2 linked regions of the Phenylobacterium montanum genome follow. The protein of the gene in region 2 interacts with the protein of the main gene of each other region in a pairwise test. Links are inferred from orthologs where the notes say so. Each region holds a gene or a part of one and is shown on either strand. Other genes may lie near its edges. The genes, in order: KCG34_RS10335 and lysA.

Region 1 (8,943 bases), 1.6 Mb from region 2 along the record:
TCAGATCGTCCAAGTCGCGGACCTCGAACGCCGCGTGCATGAATGCGGGCGCGTGCGGGGCCTGGAACAAGAAGAGGGTGTGATGGTCACAAGGCTCTTCACCCCGATCGCATCGCATGAAGCCCCCGATCGTCACTCCAGGCGCCGGCTGAATTTCGTCAGACGTGATCAGGCCGAAGCGCTCCTTGTACCAGGCTTCAGACCTGCGGAAGTCCTTCACCGCCAAAACGACATGGCCCAGGCGCAAGACGTGGGCCGGGCCTCGTTCCAGGCGACGAACCTCGCCGATCCTTGGATATTCGCCGTTCTGGTTCCAGGGGCCGTTCGCTGTGGGTGAGATGATCGGGGCCATCTGTTGGCCGGCGACCACGTCGACCGTGAAACCGTCCGGGTCGGTGAGACGCACCCGAAAACCCCCACCCGGGGATTCGAGGGCTTCGACCGGAACACGGTCGTGCGCAGCCAGGCGATCCAGGTCAGCGCGGTCCTTCACCCAGATGCCGTATCCCGCAAAGCCCGGATCGCCCTGTTCGGTGGCATGAATGAAGGGCCCGGCCTGCGCCCCGCGCATGTAGATGGGCCCGCCCTCGGGCATGCCGGGTTTGGCGTCCGCCATCCCGAAATCCAGCAGGAACCGGCGCATCAAATTGAGATCGGGCGCTCGAAAGCGCACGAACGCAACGTCGATAGCCTTGGTGATGCTCATTTTCAGCTGATCCCTAACGGTTCCTTCCCCGGTCGGCGAACCGCCGCGCGGGCCGGCTTCGCGCTGCGGAACCACGCATCGACGGGCAGGCGACCAGGCGACGTCGTCCTATTTTGGACTATACGGTCATGAATGAACGATGTAGTCAATCTCCAACTGGCTGGCGCGCAGGGCGCTCGCCTCGGGAGAAGCACTCAGGATCTGTCATGAAACTTGCCCGGTTCACCCACGCCGGCGTCACTTCGATCGGCAAGATCGAAGGCGATCGGATCATCGACCTTGCAGCCATCTTGGGGCGTCGCGGCGCTTCGATGCGGGCCCTGCTCACCGACTTTCCGACGCTGAAGCCCCAGCTCGAGCAGACGAGCGCGCCGAGTCTGCCTCTGTCCGAGGTCCGGCTCGAGGCGCCCATTGATGATCCCCAAAAATTTCTGGCGATCGGCATGAACTACAAGGCCCACGCCGATGAAGCCGCGGCGGCAGGCATTCCGACGCCAAAGAGCCAATTTTGGTTCAACAAGCAGGTCAGCTGCATCACCGGACCCTACGACGACGTCGTTGCCCCGAAGGACTCCGAGCAGGTCGACTACGAGGCCGAACTCGCCTTCGTCATCGGCAAGCGCTGCCGGCATGTCCGTCGCGAGAACGCCCGTGAGGTCATCGCCGGATACATGGTGTGCAACGACGTGACAGCGCGCGACTGGCAGTTCCGGTCGCCCACCTACACCCTTGGCAAGTCATTCGACACGCACGGGCCGGTCGGGCCTTGGCTCACCACCGACGACGAGATCGCCGATCCCCTCGCGCTGGAGCTGAGCCTGACCGTCAACGGCGAGGAACGCCAGCGCTCCTCCACCGGCGACATGATCTACAACATCTACGAACAGATCGAATACCTTTCGACCGTCATGACCCTGGAGCCGGGCGATCTGATCACGACGGGCACTCCATCAGGTGTCGGCATCGCGCTGGACAAGTTCCTCAAGCCCGGGGACGAGGTCCGTGTCGAGATCAGCGAGCTTGGCCATATCTGTAACCGCATCGTCGCCGAGGAGTCATGAGGGAGAGCGTGAGGGGCCTCGCTCTTGTTCAGTCCCGCCTGGCCACGCCGCCGGAGCCCCTGGCTCTCCAGCCATCAAGCAGCAACAAAGTCCGTTCGATCCGCCCGACCTCCGACGGCACGAGATCGAGCCCGGCCGGCCAGCCGTCTCGAGCAAAGTGATCGCAAACCCAGCGTACAGCAAGAAAGCCCGCATTGCGCCTGCGCGTCGCTAAGCGGTTAGATCATTCCCCGGCTCGGGGCCCCCCCGTTCGAGGCCCGCGTCAGCGCAGTATCGTGAGAGGCGATATGCAGCAGGGTCACGTCGAAATCTATGTGTCGGACTTCGACGCATGCTCTCGTTCTAAGACCTTGGGTTAGAGCTACGCCTGCTCGGAAAGGGCGAGCGCGTCGGTGCTCGAACCTGCGCCATTTGCTGCGCGTTTGCACCTGCTTCGCCGGCCAACACGCAGACGATGTGCGCCAGTCACCTGGCGCGCGTGCGCGCTCTGGTGCTCAGGGCCTTCGCGGCCGCGCGCTCCTCAGCCAGACGTCGCAGGAGGGCTGGAAGTGGGCGGTCCCCTCGCTCGACTATCCCCACGGCCAGGGCCTGCGGCGGACCTACCCGCCGGAGGTCGTCCGCTACGGTACGTCGCGGTATTTCGATAACGATCCTCAGTCCCGCGCCGTTGGCGCCCGCCTCCGCTCGGACCTCGCCGGCATGGTGCTCCACCGCTTCCCGGGCGAGCGCGAGGCCAAGCCCGAAACCGTCCGTGGCGTCCTTTTCGCCCTCCAGGCGCTTGAAGGGTTCGAAGATCTCCTCTCGCGTCGCCTCCGGCACGCCGGGGCCTTGATCGATAACCTCGATCCTGAGGCGTTCGCCGCGCAGGCTCGTTTGGACCACGACCTCTCCGTCCGGCGGCGAGTACTTCAGGGCGTTACGGATCACGTTCTCGAACGCGCGGTAAAGCAGTTCGCCATCTGCAAAAGTCACGAAGGGCGCTTCCCCCGCGAGACGGACATGGCAGCCCCTGACCTGCGCCTCGAAATTCGCGTCCTCGACAATGGCGGCCAGAAGGTCGAGCAGATCGATGGTTTCGGTCGCCGTCAAAGATTCACCTGCTCGCAGGCGCGCAAGGGTCAGAAGCTCGCTCAGCAAGCTTTCAAGCCTGTCAGCTTCACGTTCGACCCGAGCGAGCATCTCGGTTTGACGGTCCGGCGATTGCCGCAGAAGGCCGATCGCCACGTGCAGGCGCGCCAGCGGCGAGCGGAGCTCGTGCGAGACGTTGTGCAACAGCCGCTGTTGGGCGAGCCAGAGGAGCTGGAGCTGCGCAGCCATGCCGTCGAACTCGCGAGCCAGGTCGGCGATCTCGTCGCGACGCCGGCCGATCTGGGGCACGACGCGGGTCGCGAGTTGGCCAGCCGCAACAGCGCGGAACCCTTGGCTCAGATGCGCCAGGGGCAGCGCCAGGTACCAGGCGACCGCGGCGCTGAAGACGAAACTCACCGCGGCGCCGATCAGGAGCGGGGTCGTCTGAACCACCCGCGGCCCCGCCACAGCGAGCAGATATTGACCGCCGTCAGGCGCCGTGAGCCGCTCGGCGCCGCCGGCGAGCACCAGGCGGCCGTCGCCGCCGACAAGCCGCCCGGCGAGATCGTAGAGGGCGAGCGGACCTCCCGTCTTGCGCTGGTCTTCGAGCAGGGGCCGGGCCGCATCCAAGCCGTCCGTTTCGATGATGCGTCGCGCCGCGCTGGCCAGCGCGGCGGCTCCGCCCGGGTCTCCCTGGGTCGCCTTGAGCAGACTGGCGCCGATAAGAAACGAGCAGCCGGTGGCGAGCCAAAAGGCCAGGAACAGCTTCCAGAAGAGACGGCCAGGCTTCATGAGCTCACGAGCTGATAGCCCTGGCCGCGAACGCTCAAGATCCATGACCCGCCATCACCGTGGGCGCCCAGCTTCTGGCGGATGCTGCTGATGTGGACGTCGATCCGTCGGTCATAGGGCGTAAGCGGTCGCCCCAGGGCGTTGAGCGATAGCTGATCCTTGCTGACGAGTTGCCCCGCGTGGCGCGCCAGCTCCTCCAGCAGGCTGAACTCGGTGCCGGTGAGTTCGAGGGGCTTGCCGCGCCACTCCGCCCGGCGGCTCGCCGGCCACAGTTTCAGCCTGCCGCTGGCGATGGGGGCGTTCGCGCCCGGCTCCTGGTGGGCGGAGACACGTCGCAGGATTGCACGGATGCGCGCCACCAGCTCGCCAGGGGAACAGGGCTTCGGCACATAGTCGTCGGCGCCGAGATCCAGGCCGGCGATGCGATCGATCTCGTCGCCGCGCGCGGTCAGGAGCAGGACGGGCACCTTGCTCGCCCGGCGGATCCGCCGCAGCACCTCGATGCCCGACAGGCGCGGCAGCATCACGTCCACGACCACCAGGTCATAAAGTCCGGACAAGGCCTCGGCCTCTCCCCGCTCGCCGTCGTGGGCCGCGTCGACGCCGAAGCCCTCGCGATCGAGGAACTCGGACAGCATGGCCGTCAACTCGCGGTCGTCGTCGATCAGCAGGATCTTCGGCATTCTCACGGCTGAAGCTGGGCTCAACAGGGCCTTCTCTAGCGTCGCGGCGGGGCTCGGCGCCGCAGGCTTTACGCTCCTTAACACAACTTTTTCCCAGCTTTACTCCCCCGGCGCCCCCTCCAACACGCGGGTGGGCTAAGCGAAGCCTTGGATATGAACGTCAAAGTGTCGGAGCGCCACCTTGGTTCGCCTGCGCCTGCTCGCGCCAATTTTCGCTTTGCTCGCCGGAGCGTGCACGGTGGGGCCGGACTACCGTCGCCCGCAGCTTCGAGTAGAGCGCGCATGGCGGGCGCCGTTCCCGCATGGCGCGAGGAGCAATCGGCTGATCGGGTGGTGGGCCCGTTTCGACGACGCGGTCCTGACGACTTTGCAGGCGCGCGCCGAGCAGGACAGCCCGAGCCTTGACCAGGCCGTCGCCCGCATCGACGAGGCGCGCGCCACCCTCGCCGCCAAGCGCGCGCAGAACCGACCAAGCCTCACCGGCTCCGCCTCCTACACACGAGAGAGCGATCAGGTTTCCGTCGGCGCGGCCTCGCCCCAGCTGGCGGAAAGCGGCCTTCAGGGGGGCTCGGACGCAAGCTGGGAGCTCGACCTCTTCGGCAAGGTCCGACACAACGCCCAGGCGGCGAAAGCGCGCGTCCAGGCGCGGATCGACGACTGGAACGACGCCCGCGTCTCGCTCGCCGCGGAAGTCGGTGACGACTATGTCCAGTACCGCGGCTGCGAGCAGCTGGCCGAGGTCCTTCGCGAGCAGTCGGAGTCCCAGGAGGCCACCGCTCGCCTGACGCGGATCAGCGCCGACGCCGGCTTCCAGGCGTCCTCCGACGCCGCGCTCGCGGAGGCGGCCGCAGCGAGCGTCCGGGCCTCTTACACCGACCAGCTCGGTCAGTGTGACCTGCTGGTCAAGAGCCTGGTCTCGCTAACGAGCCTGGACGAGCCGGAACTGCGGAAGCTGTTGCAGGCCCGCTCGAAGATCCTGCCGTCGCCACCGACGCTCGACGTCGAGAGCGTGCCGGCCGACCTGGTGCGCCAGCGCCCCGACGTCGGCTCGAGCGAACGCGAGCTCGCGGCCACGAGCGCGGAGATCGGCGCAGCGGTCGCCGACCTCTATCCCAGCCTCACGCTCTCGGGGTCCATCACCGCGGTCTCCGGCCTGCAGCAGTGGTCGATCGGCCCATCGCTATCGCTGCCGATCTTCGACGGGGGCCAGCGCCGCGCGAACGTTCGCTCCGCCCGCGCGAGCTACGCCTACCAGCTCGCCGCCTACCGCAAGGTCGTGCGCGGCGCGATCCTCGACGTCGAGCAGGCGCTGGTGCGGCTCGACGTCGCCCGCCGAAGCGAGGGCGACGCCGAACGGGCCGCCACCGGCTACCGAGCCACCTTCGTCGCCACCGACCAGCTGCGCCGCGCCGGCGGGGCCAGCATGCTCGATCAAGAGACCGCCCGCCGCAACGCGCTTGACGCGCAGGAGACCCTGATCAGCGTCCGAGTCACGGAAATCCGCCAGTGGATCGCCCTCTACAAGGCGCTCGGCGGCGGCTGGGACGCCCATGTCACACAGCCCCTTGCGAGGGGCCACCTCACCGAAGAGCATCAGCCTTGAACGCCCCCCTCCTGCGCGTGGCGCTGCGCTGCGCCGCCATCCTGTCCGCCGCGACCTTGGGCGCCTGCAGTGCTCCCGCCCAGGTCGCTCCTACGCAGGCGCCCAGCCTGACGGTCGAAGTCGTAAGGCCGGAGCGCCTGACCTGGCCGCGCGAGGTCGCCGCCAGCGGCGGTCTCCAGCCGTGGCAGGAGGCGATGATCAGCGCCGAAACCGGGCCCTTGCGGATCACGAGCCTGCAGGCCGACGTCGGAAGCCGGGTGAGACGAGGCGCCGTGCTGGCGACCCTCTCCCGCGACAGTTTGCTCGCCGAGCGCGATCGCCTGCGCGCGCAGCTCGCCCAGGCCCAGGCCAGCCTCGCCCAAGCGGACAGCGACGTGGCGCGCGCCGCCGAGGTGAGGACGAGCGGGGCCTTGTCCTCACAGCAGATTCAGAAATACGAGGTGACGCAGCAGACCTCCCGGGCCACCGTGGCCGAGCAGCGCGCGCAGCTGCGCAGCATCGAGATCCAGCTCGGCCAGACCAACGTGCTGGCGGTGGACGACGGCGTGGTCTCGTCGCGATCGGCGCTGCTCGGCAAGGTGGTGAATTCCGGCGACGAGCTTTTCCGGCTCGTCCGCCAGGCGCGCATCGAATGGCAAGCCGAGCTCGATGCGCGGCAACTCGCCCAGGTCAGCGCTGGCCAGCCGGCGCGCGTCACCCTTCCCGGCGGGCAGCAGGTGGCCGGCGTCGTGCGGCTAGTCTCTCCCACCTTGAGCAATGCGACCAGCCGGGGGATCGCCTATGTTCAGCTTCCGGCGCAGTCGCCGGCGCGAGCCGGCATGTACGGAAGCGGCGTCATCGACGTCGGGACCGGCGACGTCCTGACCCTGCCCGACACCGCCTTGGTGCTCCGCGACGGACGCGCCTACATCTTCGTGGCGACGCCCGACCAGCACGTGCGGCAGTTCCAGGTGAGCGCAGGGGCGCGGCGCAACGGCCGTGTCGAGGTCGCCGGCGTCACCGCAGACGCGCGGGTCGTGAAGAGCGGCGGCGCCTTCCTCAGCGACGGAATGACCGTGCGCATCAGCGGAGCGGCGAAATGAACGTCTCGGCGCTGTCGATCAAGCATCCGGTCCCGGCCGTCCTGCTTTTCATCCTCCTGACTGTGTTCGGGATCGTGGGCTTCCACCGACTGCAAATCCAGCAGTTCCCGGACATGGACCAGCCGACGGTCAACATCAGCGCCGCCCTGGACGGGGCCGCGCCCGAACAGCTGGAGACGGAGGTGGCGCGCAAGATCGAGGACAAGCTGACCTCGCTTCGGCAACTCGATCACGTCACGACCACGATCAGCGAAGGCGCCGTCAACATCAGCGTGAGCTTCACGATCGATAAGGACTCCAATGAGGCGGTGCAGGAGGTCCGCAACGCCGTCGACAGCGCGCGCAACGAGCTGCCCTCGGCCTTGCAGACGCCGACGGTGTCGAAGGTCACGGCCAGCAACTCGGCCATGCTGACCTATACGATCACCTCCAAGACCCGCGGCGAGGAGGAGCTCTCCTGGTTCGTCGACAACGACGTGACCAAGGCGCTGCAATCGGTGGCGGGCGTCTCGAGCGTCACGCGGATCGGGGGCGTCCAAAGGGAGGTCCATGTCGATCTCGATCCTGCCCTGATGGGCGGGCTGGGCGTGAGCGCCTCCGACGTCAGCGCCAAGCTGAAAGCGATGGAAAGCGATCACTCCGGCGGCCAGGGCGAGGTGGGAGCCGGCCGTCAGTCGCTACGGACCTTGGGCGCCGTGCACGACGCGCAGGACCTGGCCGCCGTAAGCATTCCGACGGCGGCCGGCCAGATGGTGCGGCTCGATCAGATCGCCGCGATCCGCGACTCTCACCTTGAGCGCAGCTCACGCGCCTTCCGCGACGGCCGCGAAGTCATCGGCTTCTCGGTGAAGCGCTCGCTTGGATTTGGCGACGCCGCCGTGGCCAAGCAGGTGCGCGCCGCGATGCAGGCGTTCGTCGCTCAACACCCCGACGTGCAGATCGTCGAAGCCAGCAATACGGTTACGCCGATCATCGACAACTACACAGGCTCCATGCACCTGCTCGTCGAGGGCGCAGTGCTCGCCGTGATCGTCGTGTGGTGCTTTCTACGCGATTGGCGCGCGACGCTGATCTCCGCCACCGCCCTGCCGCTGTCTATCATCCCGACCTTCGGCGTGATGTACCTGTGCGGCTTCAGTCTGAACATGGTGACCCTGCTCTCGATCGCCCTGGTCATCGGCATCCTCGTCGACGACGCCATCGTCGAGGTCGAGAACATCGAGCGCCACCTGCGGATGGGCAAGACAGCCTACCAGGCGGCGATGGAGGCCGCCGACGAGATCGGTCTGGCCGTGATCGCCACCACGCTCACCCTCGTCGCCGTGTTTCTGCCGACCGCCTTCATGGGCGGCATTCCCGGGAAGATCTTCCGCGAGTTCGGCGTCACGGCCTCGGTCGCCGTGCTCGCGTCGCTGTTGGTGGCGCGCCTGCTCACGCCCATGATGGCGGCCTATTTTCTACACGCCACGAAGCACCACGACCGGGACGGCGCGGTGAAGCGCCGATACCTCGCCGCCATCGGGACGACGCTGCGCCATCGCAAGACCACCGTTCTGCTGGCGGGCCTCTTCCTCGTGGTGTCGCTGACGATAGCGCCGCTGCTGCCGACCGGGTTCATGCCCGCCCAGGACAACGCCCAGACGCGCGTTACGCTCAAGCTCCCTCCGGGAAGCACCCTCGAGCAGACCACCGAAGCGACCAGCCAGGCCGCCCGCCTCATCCGCCAGGTTCCCGAGACGCGCCACATCTTCGCCGACATCGGCAGGGGGACGAGCGGCGCCGGCGCTGACGCGACTTCGACCAGCGATCTCGGCAGCGCCACGCTCACCGTCGATCTCGCGCCCCGCGGCGAGCGCCGGCTCAAGCAATCGGGGGTGGAGCAGAAGATCCGCGAAGCTCTGCAATCGCTTCCCGGCGCGCGCGTGAACGTCGGCGGGTCCGGCAACGG
Region 2 (9,093 bases):
CGGGGGCCGCCCCGGGCTCCATGCGGTGGCCTTCGGGGAAGATCATCAGCTGGCGCTGCTCGGCCATGCGCGCGCGGCTGTCGGTGACCAGCTTCCTCAGGGCGGCGGCCTGGGCCTCGCGGTCGACCACGATCATTTTGCCCCTCAGGCAGTACCAGCCGTAGAAGGGGATGCGGGTCAGCTCCTTCTTCAGCACCAGGCAGGCGTCGTCCATCAGGGTGAAGGGGACCACGGTGTCGAGCATGCACTGATGCTTGGCGGCGATCAGGGCTGCGCCATGCGGCAGATGCTGACGTCCCCGGATTTCGACCCGCACGCCGCAGATCACCCGCAGCAGGGCGATGGTCGTCGTGCTCCAGACCTTGAAACCGAAGGTCAGCCAGTGGCGCGGCCCGACCAGGGTCGGCACCAGCAGCAGGCACATGATCACCGACCAGAGATAGAAGACGAGGGTGAACAGCAGCGAACGGATCAGGATCAAGCCGGGGCTCCGACGGTGGCGGCGGCCGCGTGGGGCTGGTCGGGCGCCGGGCGCGCCTTGCCGCCCAGGCTGATCAGTCCCTCGCGGAACAGGATGGCGAGGTATTTGTCGTATTCGACGATCATCCGCCGCGCGCCGGTCTCGCTGCGCCACCAGTGGTGGGCGTCGAGCTCGGTGGTGCGCACCGGATAGGGGGTCAGCCGCGCCTCGGGCAGGGCGCCTTTCAACTCCAGCATGGCGCGAGGCATGTGGAAGTCCGAGGTGACCACGATCAGCGAGGCGAAGCGGTGCTGGCGGGCCCAGCGGGCGGTCTCGCGGGCGTTGCCGACTGTGTTGGTGGCCTGAAACCCCAAGTCGACGCAGCAGTCATAATATCGGCGGGTGGCGCGGGCGACGCCGCGGATATCGGCGCGGCTGGCCGAGGGATTGACCCCCGAAATCAACATGCGCTGGGCCTTGCCGTCTTCCAGCAGGCGCATGGCCTCGGCGATGCGCGCGTCCGAGGCGCCGGTCAAGGCGACGACGCCGTCGGCCCTAGGCGGGTCGTTGGGCGGGGTCGAGCGGTCGACGCGCTGGGCGAAGGTCGCCAGCCCTACCGTCCACATCAACACCAGCAGCAGGATCACCGCTGCGCTTCTCATGCCATTCCCTTCAACAGCCCGATGGCGGTCACGCGCGCCGCCACCGCCGCGACCAGGGCGGCGACCAGCGGGCAGGGCAGGAGCATGATGAGGTCTGTCCAGGCCAGCGGCAGGACCGGCGTCAGGCCCTCGCCCCCGCCCAGGCCGCGCGCCACCAGCCCGATCATCGCCGCCAGGGCCGCGCCGATCAAGCCCGCCTCGAAGGCGAGCCCGGCGAAGCGCCCCTGGAACAGGGCGGCGATGAAGCGGTCTTCGGCCCCGGCCAGGTGCAGCACGCTGACCAGGTCGGCCCGGGTGGCCAGGCCCGCAAAGGTGGCGAACACGATCACCGCCATGGCGGTCAAGGTCAGCAGGACAGCCACAGCGCCGGCCGCCAGCCGCGCCAGGGCCCCCGCCCGGATCACGTCCTTCAGCCAGGCGCTATGGTCGTCGACGCTGGCGTCGATCCCCGCCGCGGTCAGGGCCTTGTTCATCGCATCAGCCGTCGCAGGCGCCTTGGGATCGAGGTCGACGCTGACCAGGCGCGGGATCGGCAGGTCCTCCATCAGGCTCTCGTCGCCCAGCCAGGGCTTCAGGAGCGCCTTGGCCTTGGCCGGCTCCAGGGCCTGGGCTTCGACCACGCCCTTGACCCCGGCCAGGGCTTCCGCGGCCCGGGCCGCTGCGGCGTCGGCGGTCTCGTCGCCCTTGGGCCGCACCACCACCGTCGCCGAGCCGGTCAGCTGGCCGCTCCAGCCCTTGGCCGCCCGGTCGGCGCTGAGCGCCGCCAGCACCGAGACGCAGGCCAGAAGGCACAGCACCGTGACCACGAACAGCAGCACCGCATCGCGCGCGTCGCGCGGCGGCAACAGCGGCGCCGGCTTGCGCGAAACCCGCTTTTTCGGCTTGCGGCTCATGGTCCGCCCTCGATGGTCAGCTGGCCGTCGTGGATGCGCATCACCGGCTTGCCCGAGCCGGCGATCAGGTCCTCGTCATGGCTGGCGACCACCACCGTCGCGCCCAGCCGGTTCAGCTCGACGAACAGGCGCAGGATGCGCACGGCCATTTCCTGGTCCACGTCCCCGGTCGGCTCGTCGGCCAGCAGCAGCTCCGGCCTCCCGACCACGGCCCGGGCGATGGCCAGCCGCTGCTGCTCGCCGCTGGACATGGCCTCCGGCAGGGAGCGTGTGCGGTGGGTCAGCCCCACCCAGGCCAGCAGCTCCTCGACGTCCGGCGTGTAGTCGGCCGGCTTGCGGCCGGCGAGGCGCAACGGCAGGGCGACGTTCTCGAAGGCGTCCAGATGCGCCAGCAGCCGCCGGTCGTGCAGCACCACCCCGATCCGTCGCCGCAGGTGCTGCAACTGGCTGCGCGGCATCCGCGCCACATCCTCGCCGAACAGGCCGATCAGGCCACGGGTGGGCTTCAGGTCCAGCTGCATCAGCCGGAGCAGCGTGGTCTTGCCCGCACCCGACGGCCCGGCCAGGAAATGGAACGAGCCCGGCGCCAGGTCGAAATTCAGGTCGCTGAGCGTCTCGCTGGAGCGGCCATAGCGCAGCCCCACCCCGGAGAAGCGCACAATCGGCGGCGGCGCCTCGAACGGGGCGGTTTCATTGTCGCTGATCGGGTCTGGGATGTCGCCGGTTCTGGACATGCTGGCCGAAATCGGCGACCTCGGGTGAGAGGGCGCTAAAGCATCCGATTCGAGCGCATGATACTGACCTGTCCCGAGTGCGCTACCCGCTATTTCGTGGCCGACGATCGCGTCGGCCCGGAAGGCCGCGTCGTGCGCTGCGCCAGCTGCGGAACCAAGTGGACGGCTCGCCCCGACGAGCCGCTGGAGCTGGATGCCGCCCATGATGAGGAAGCGCTGACGGTCGAGTCGCGGGATGAAGAGCCCGAACTGACCAGCCTGCCCGGCGAGGCGCTGCCGCGCGCCTTCCGCGAGCGCGCCCAGACCCGGGAGAAGGTGCGCGAAGCGGCCGCCGTCGGCGTGGTCTGGGCCAGCCTGCTGGTGGCGGTCACCCTGGTCGTCGGCCTTGCCGTCGTGCTGCGCCAGGACATCGCCCGCACCTGGCCCCGGACCGCCGGCGCCTACGCCCTGGTCGGCCTGCCGGTGAACCTGGTGGGTCTGGCGATCGAGAACCAGCACGCCCAGCCAGCCTTGCGCGACGGCCATGCAGCCTTGGTCATCTCCGGCCAGCTGCGCAACCTCAGAGGCCAGCCGATCGCCACCCTGCCCCTGCGCATCGCCCTTTTGAACGCCCAGGGCAAGGAGGTGCAGGTCAAGATCGCCGACCCCGGCGGGGCCAAGATCCCGCCAGGCGAGGCGCGGCGCTTCTCGGTGGACCTTTTGGACCCGCCGGTCAGCGCCAGCGATGTCGAGCTGCAGTTCATCACCGACGGCCGCTATCCGCATGTCGCCGCGCCTGTCGCCGCCCCGCCGCCGGTCCGCCAGTCCCTCCGCGGCCTGACCCAGCCCGGGCCGGCCGACGCCGGTTCAGCCGCCGAGGTGAGCGGCCCAGTCAAGGACGCCGCCCCGCTGCCGTCTTCCTCCCCCTATGCCCTGCCGCCGCAAAGCGCCGCCCCGGCAGGCCCCGCCCATGGCTGATCCCGAAGTGACCTTTCCCGTAGAACTGATATCCGAACGGGAGGTCGCAGCCCGTATCGAGACCCTGGCCGAAGCCTTGGCCCCGCGCGTCGATGACGACACCGTGGCCGTCTGCCTCCTGATCGGCGGCCTGTGGTTCGCCGCCGACCTGATGCGGGCCCTGGCGCGGCGGGGCCGGCATCCCCTGTTCGACGCCCTCTGGCTCTCATCCTATGCCGACGCGCGCAAGACCAGCGGCCGCATCGAGGTGCGCGCGCCCTTGCAATGGCCGGTCGCCGGCCGCCAGGTGCTGCTCCTGGACGACGTCCTGGACACCGGTCTGTCGCTGGAAGCGGCGGTGCGCATGCTGCGTGACGCGGGCGCGTCCGAGGTTCTGACCGCCGTCTTCGCCCGCAAGCCCTGGCCCACGGAACGCGCGGTCAACCCCGACTTCGTCGCCTGGGAGGCGCCGGCCCGCTACCTCGTCGGCTACGGCATGGACGACGCCGGCCGCATGCGCGGCCTGCCGGGCGTTGGGGCGATGGATTGAAGGAGGTCGACGGGGCGCTTCGCGCCCTTCGGCAAGGCTCAGGCGCTGACTGGCAGGCTTTCATTGGCCGCCGTGTGCAGGCGACGCAGCCAGCAGACCAGTTCATCCCCCTCGCGGACCTTGACCGCCAGGTGATAGGGCGACGCCTGGAGGCGCTCTTGGGCGACCTTGCGGGCCGCCGTGCGGTCACGCACGGTCGCCAGCTCGACGGTAGGGGCGTCAAAGCGCGTGTCTTCGATAGCCAGACAAATTTGAGGCATTTGTTCGTTTCCGATCCCTAGGCCGCGATTTCTGCCACCTTTTGTCGCGGGCGCGCAAGAGTCCTGATTCGGAACATAGTCAAGCTTGATTTTTACAGCCAGGTCGCCAGCGGCTCCCGCGCCAGCATGTCCGCATAGCTCGGGCGCGGCCGCACCACCGCCCAGGCCTCGCCCTTGACCAGCACCTCGGGGACCAGGAGGCGGCTGTTGTATTCGCTGGACATCGAAGCGCCGTAAGCCCCCGCCGAGAGGAAGGCCACCAGGTCGCCGGCCTTCAGCGGCGGCAGGATCCGCTCGCGGGCGAAGGTGTCGCCGGTCTCGCAGATCGGTCCGACCACGTCATAGGCCAGCGGCGCGGCGCCCCCCGCTTCAGGCTTCACGGGCACGATATCGTGATAGGCCTCGTACATGGCCGGGCGGATCAGGTCGTTCATGGCCGCATCCAGCACCAGGAACCGCTGTCCCTCGGGCCGCTCGTGCACGTGGATCACGCGGGCGACCAGCACCCCGGCGTTGGCGGCGATCACCCGGCCGGGCTCGAAGGCCAGCTGGATGTCGAGTCCGCCCAGCGCCCGCTTGACCACCTCGGCCAGGGCCGCCGGTTCGGGCGGGGTCGGCGAATGGAAATAAGGCACGCCCAGCCCGCCGCCGAGGTCCAGCCGCTCGACCGAAAGGCCCTCGCCCCGTAGCCGCTCGACCAGGCCCCGCATCTTGCCGTAGGCGGCTTCCAGGGGCTCCAGGTCGGTGATCTGGCTGCCGATGTGGCAGGCCACCCCGACCGGCTTCAGGTGGGCGTGGTTGGAGGCGTTGGCGTAGAGCCGCTCTGCCTCGGAGATCGAGACGCCGAACTTGTTGTCCGACTTGCCGGTGGCGATCTTGGCGTGGCCGCCGGCTGCGACATCGGGATTGACGCGGAAGGCGATCTGCGGTCGCGCGCCCTTCTCCGCCGCGACCTTGGCCAAGAGGTTCAGCTCGGGCTCGGACTCGACGTTGATCTCGGCCACACCGACATCGATGGCGAAGGCCAGCTCGGCCGCGGTCTTGCCGACCCCGGAAAAGACGATGCGTTCGGCGGAGATACCGGCCGCCAGGGCCCGGCGCACCTCGCCCTCCGAGACCGTATCGGCCCCCGCGCCCATCGCCCCCAGGGTCTTCAGGATCGAAAGGTTCGGGCAGGCCTTGACCGCATAGGCCACCAGCGGCTCGCCGTGGCCGGTTCCGCGCATGGCGTCGCGGAACACGGTGTAGTGCCGCTCAAGCGTGGCGGTGGAATAGACATAGACCGGCGTGCCGACCGCCTCGGCGATCGCGGCCAGCGAAACGTCTTCGCAGGCGAGCTCGCCCCCCTTGAGCTCGAAATGATTCATTGCGGCCCGGAGCCGGGGCTCGGGATGGCGCCCGGAGGGGCGGAGCCGAACGGGCTTGGGCCGGCGCCCGGGATCTGGGTCGAATAGGGCGCCTGGGTCAGGGGCGGATGGTTGGGGTCCGGAAGGTCTGGGGTGGTGGGCTGGGAATTGTCTTTTTTCGCCGCCTTGGCCTTGGCGTCGGCCTCGGCGCGTTTCTTGGCGTCGTAGTCGGCCTTGGCCTTGGCGCCGAACAGGGGCGCAGGCTGGTCCAGCTGGCCCGCCCGGCCGCAGCCGGCGAGGGCCAGGCTGGCGGTAAGAAGAGCCGCGAGGGCGAGGCGGGGGGTCATGAAAGCAAATCCTTCCAACGCTTGATCTGGGCGCGCACCTGCTCGGGCGCGGTTCCGCCATAGCTCATCCGGCTGGCGGCCGAGGCGGCGGGCGTCAGCACCTCGAATATGTCTGCTGTAACACGCGGCTCAAGGGCCTGCAGCTCCGCCAGGGGCAATTGGCTGAGATCGACACCCAGGGCCTCGGCCCGCTTCACCGCCGCGCCGGTGACGTGGTGCGCGTCGCGGAAGGGCATGTTCAGCCGCCGCACCAGCCAGTCGGCGAGGTCGGTGGCGGTGGAGAAGCCCGACCCGGCCGCCGCCGCCATGCGCTCGCGGTTGGGGGTCAGGTCGGCTGCCATGCCGGTCATGGCGGTCAGGCCCAGCTCCAGGGCGTCGAAGGCCTCGAAGGTCGGGACCTTGTCCTCCTGCATGTCCTTGGAATAGGTCATCGGCAGGCCCTTCATCACCACGCTGAGCGCGGTCAGGGCGCCCAGGATGCGGCCGACTTTGGCCCGCACCAGCTCGGCGGCGTCGGGATTGCGCTTCTGCGGCATGATCGAGGAGCCAGTGGAGAAGGCGTCCGACAGGCGCACGAAGCCGAACTGCGGCGTGGTCCAGATCACGATCTCTTCCGCCAGCCGCGACAGATGGGTCGCGCAGATGGCGGCCGCCGACAGGGCCTCCAGCGCGAAGTCGCGGGCGGCGACGCTGTCCATGGAATTGGCGGTCGGGCGATCGAAGCCGAGGGCGCTGGCGGTGCGATGGCGGTCGATAGGGAAGGGCGAGCCGGCCAAGGCCGCGGCCCCCAGCGGGCATTCGTTCATCCGATCGCGCGCATCGGCAAAACGCGAGGCGTCGCGGCCGAACATCTCCACATAGGCCATCAGATGGTGGCCGAAGGTCACTGGCTGGGCCGGCTGCAGATGGGTGAAACCCGGCATCAGCGTATCGGCATGAGCTTCCGCCTGGGCCAGCAGGGCGCGCTGCAGCGCCTGGAGCTGGCCGGCGCTGCGCTCGCAGGCCTCGCGCACCCACATGCGGAAATCCAGCGCCACCTGGTCGTTGCGCGAGCGGGCGGTGTGCAGCCGCCCCGCCGCCGGGCCGATCAGCTCCCGCAGCCGCGCCTCGACGTTCATGTGGATGTCTTCGAATTCCTCGCGGAAAGGAAAGACCCCGTCGGCCATTTCGCGCTCGATGGCCGCCAGCCCGCCCTGGATGGCGGCGGCGTCCGCAGGCGAAATCACCCCCACCGCCTCCAGCATGGCCGCATGGGCCTTGGACCCGGCGAGGTCCTGGGCCGCCAGGCGTTTGTCGAACCCGATCGAAACATTGATGGCCTGCATCAGCTCAGCCGGCTTGACGGAGAAGCGTCCGCCCCACATGGACTGGCCCTCAGGCGCAGGGCCGCGCGCCGGATCAGCGGTCGCGTCGGTGGGAGGCTTGGTCATGAGCGAAGTCCAGACAAAGGCGGCGGGAGCCAAGCCCAGGCGCGACTGGATCACCTACGCGCTCTGGGGCCTGTCCCTGGTGGGGGTTGCGGCGGTTCTATACGTGATCGTCGGCGCCCTGGGCAAACCCAAGACCGAGGCCGCCACCGACCTGAAGAGCCTGGCCCATGGCGAGATGGCCAAGCTGGTGGTGGCGAGCGACGGCAAGCCGGCCCCAGACGCGGCCTTCGTCGACGGCCAGGGCCGCGCCGTGCATGTGTCCGACTTCAAGGCGCCGGTGGTGATCGTCAACCTGTGGGCCACCTGGTGCGCCCCCTGCCGCCAGGAAATGCCGGCCCTGGCCAAGCTGCAGGCCGCCTATCCGGGCAAGGTGATCATCGTGCCGGTGGCCGAGGACAAGGCCGAGGACAAGGCCAAGGCGCAGGACTTCATCGGCCAGTACGCCCCCTTGCCCTTCTACCAGGACCCCAAGCTCGGCATGAGCTTCGCCCTGAACCCGCCGGCCGAGGGCCTGCCGACCACGGTGATCTACGACAAGACCGGCCGTGAGCGCGCGCGCCTCTCCGGCGGTGCCGACTGGAACAGCCCCGATGCCCGCGCCATCGTCGAAGCCCTGCTGAAGGGCGGCTGATCGGGCGCCGCTGTCGGCTCTGAACAAGCGGAAGTGAACGGAACCGACCCCCGCCTAGGGCCTGAATTGAGTTGACCTCGCCTGACACGGGAGGCACTTAAGGCTGGCAATCCGATCTCAAGGCTGCTGCCGGACGACCTCGTCTACCGAACTAGCCGACCCCAGATTTGCGATTGTCTCAGGGCCGACGCCTCCGCCGAAGCCCGCAACTGGAACGGTTGTTCGAGGAAAACGAGTATGGCTACTGGCACTGTCAAGTGGTTCAACACCACCAAAGGCTATGGCTTCATCCAGCCTGAAGGCGGCGGCAAAGACGTGTTTGTCCACATCTCCGCCGTTGAGCGCGCCGGCCTGCGCACCCTGAACGAAGGCCAGCACGTCAGCTTCGAGCTGAAGGACGAGCGCGGCAAGACTGCGGCGGTGGACCTCAAGGCGCTCTGAAGGGCGCTTTCGAGACCCACACGGCATTCCGACTTTTGGGCGGGCGCCGGCTTCTGACGAGGCCGACGCCCGTTTGTGTTTTTGCGGCGGGGCGCGGGCGTGAAAGAGGATCAGGCGGCCGAGCTGGAGGCGGTGTCGGCCAGGGGCTGGCCGCCCTTGGTCTGCGAACAGCTCGGCGACTGGCGGCTGCACGCCTCGCGCGGCTATTCCGGCCGCGGCAACGCCTGCTGGCCGATCGGCGCGCCGGACCGGCCGCTCGACGATGCCATAGAGGCGGTTGAGGCCTGGTATCGCGCGCGCAGCCTGCCGCCCCTGTTCCGCCCTGCCGACCTGCCGGCGACGGAGGCGCTGCGAGAGCGCCTGGCCGCCCGCGCCTATGGCCCACGCACAGAGACCCTGGTTA

What was found.
Region 1: the proteins of lysA (region 2) and KCG34_RS10335 interact in binary tests that used the Escherichia coli proteins (3 or more experiments, as listed by UniProt). The link is inferred for Phenylobacterium montanum from one-to-one orthologs.

Annotation. Positions count from the first base shown.
Region 1 is NZ_CP073078.1:2,301,480-2,310,422, forward strand. What follows is about bases 2,468-5,316. They hold KCG34_RS10335 (response regulator transcription factor), read right to left. Parts: upstream 4,311-5,316; coding sequence 3,624-4,310; downstream 2,468-3,623. Other genes in these bases: KCG34_RS10330 (HAMP domain-containing sensor histidine kinase), read right to left, coding at 2,468-3,627; KCG34_RS10340 (efflux transporter outer membrane subunit), read left to right, coding at 4,492-5,316. Outside these bases: KCG34_RS10320 (VOC family protein), read right to left, coding at 1-706; KCG34_RS10325 (fumarylacetoacetate hydrolase family protein), read left to right, coding at 913-1,767; more of KCG34_RS10330, read right to left, coding at 2,233-2,467; more of KCG34_RS10340, read left to right, coding at 5,317-5,913; KCG34_RS10345 (efflux RND transporter periplasmic adaptor subunit), read left to right, coding at 5,910-6,995; KCG34_RS10350 (efflux RND transporter permease subunit), read left to right, coding at 6,992-8,943. UniProt on the Escherichia coli protein: Response regulator member of the two-component regulatory system CpxA/CpxR which responds to envelope stress response by activating expression of downstream genes including cpxP, degP, dsbA and ppiA.
Region 2 is NZ_CP073078.1:3,941,718-3,950,810, forward strand. What follows is about bases 3,726-6,724. They hold lysA (diaminopimelate decarboxylase), read right to left. Parts: upstream 5,863-6,724; coding sequence 4,588-5,862; downstream 3,726-4,587. Other genes in these bases: KCG34_RS17860 (phosphoribosyltransferase), read left to right, coding at 3,726-4,235; KCG34_RS17865 (hypothetical protein), read right to left, coding at 4,274-4,495; KCG34_RS17875 (hypothetical protein), read right to left, coding at 5,859-6,188; argH (argininosuccinate lyase), read right to left, coding at 6,185-6,724. Outside these bases: KCG34_RS17835 (lysophospholipid acyltransferase family protein), read right to left, coding at 1-481; KCG34_RS17840 (YdcF family protein), read right to left, coding at 478-1,122; KCG34_RS17845 (cell division protein FtsX), read right to left, coding at 1,119-2,015; KCG34_RS17850 (cell division ATP-binding protein FtsE), read right to left, coding at 2,012-2,749; KCG34_RS17855 (MJ0042-type zinc finger domain-containing protein), read left to right, coding at 2,807-3,706; more of KCG34_RS17860, read left to right, coding at 3,699-3,725; more of argH, read right to left, coding at 6,725-7,618; KCG34_RS17885 (TlpA family protein disulfide reductase), read left to right, coding at 7,617-8,249; KCG34_RS17890 (cold-shock protein), read left to right, coding at 8,487-8,690; KCG34_RS17895 (GNAT family N-acetyltransferase), read left to right, coding at 8,790-9,093. UniProt on the Escherichia coli protein: Specifically catalyzes the decarboxylation of meso-diaminopimelate (meso-DAP) to L-lysine. Is not active against the DD- or LL-isomers of diaminopimelate.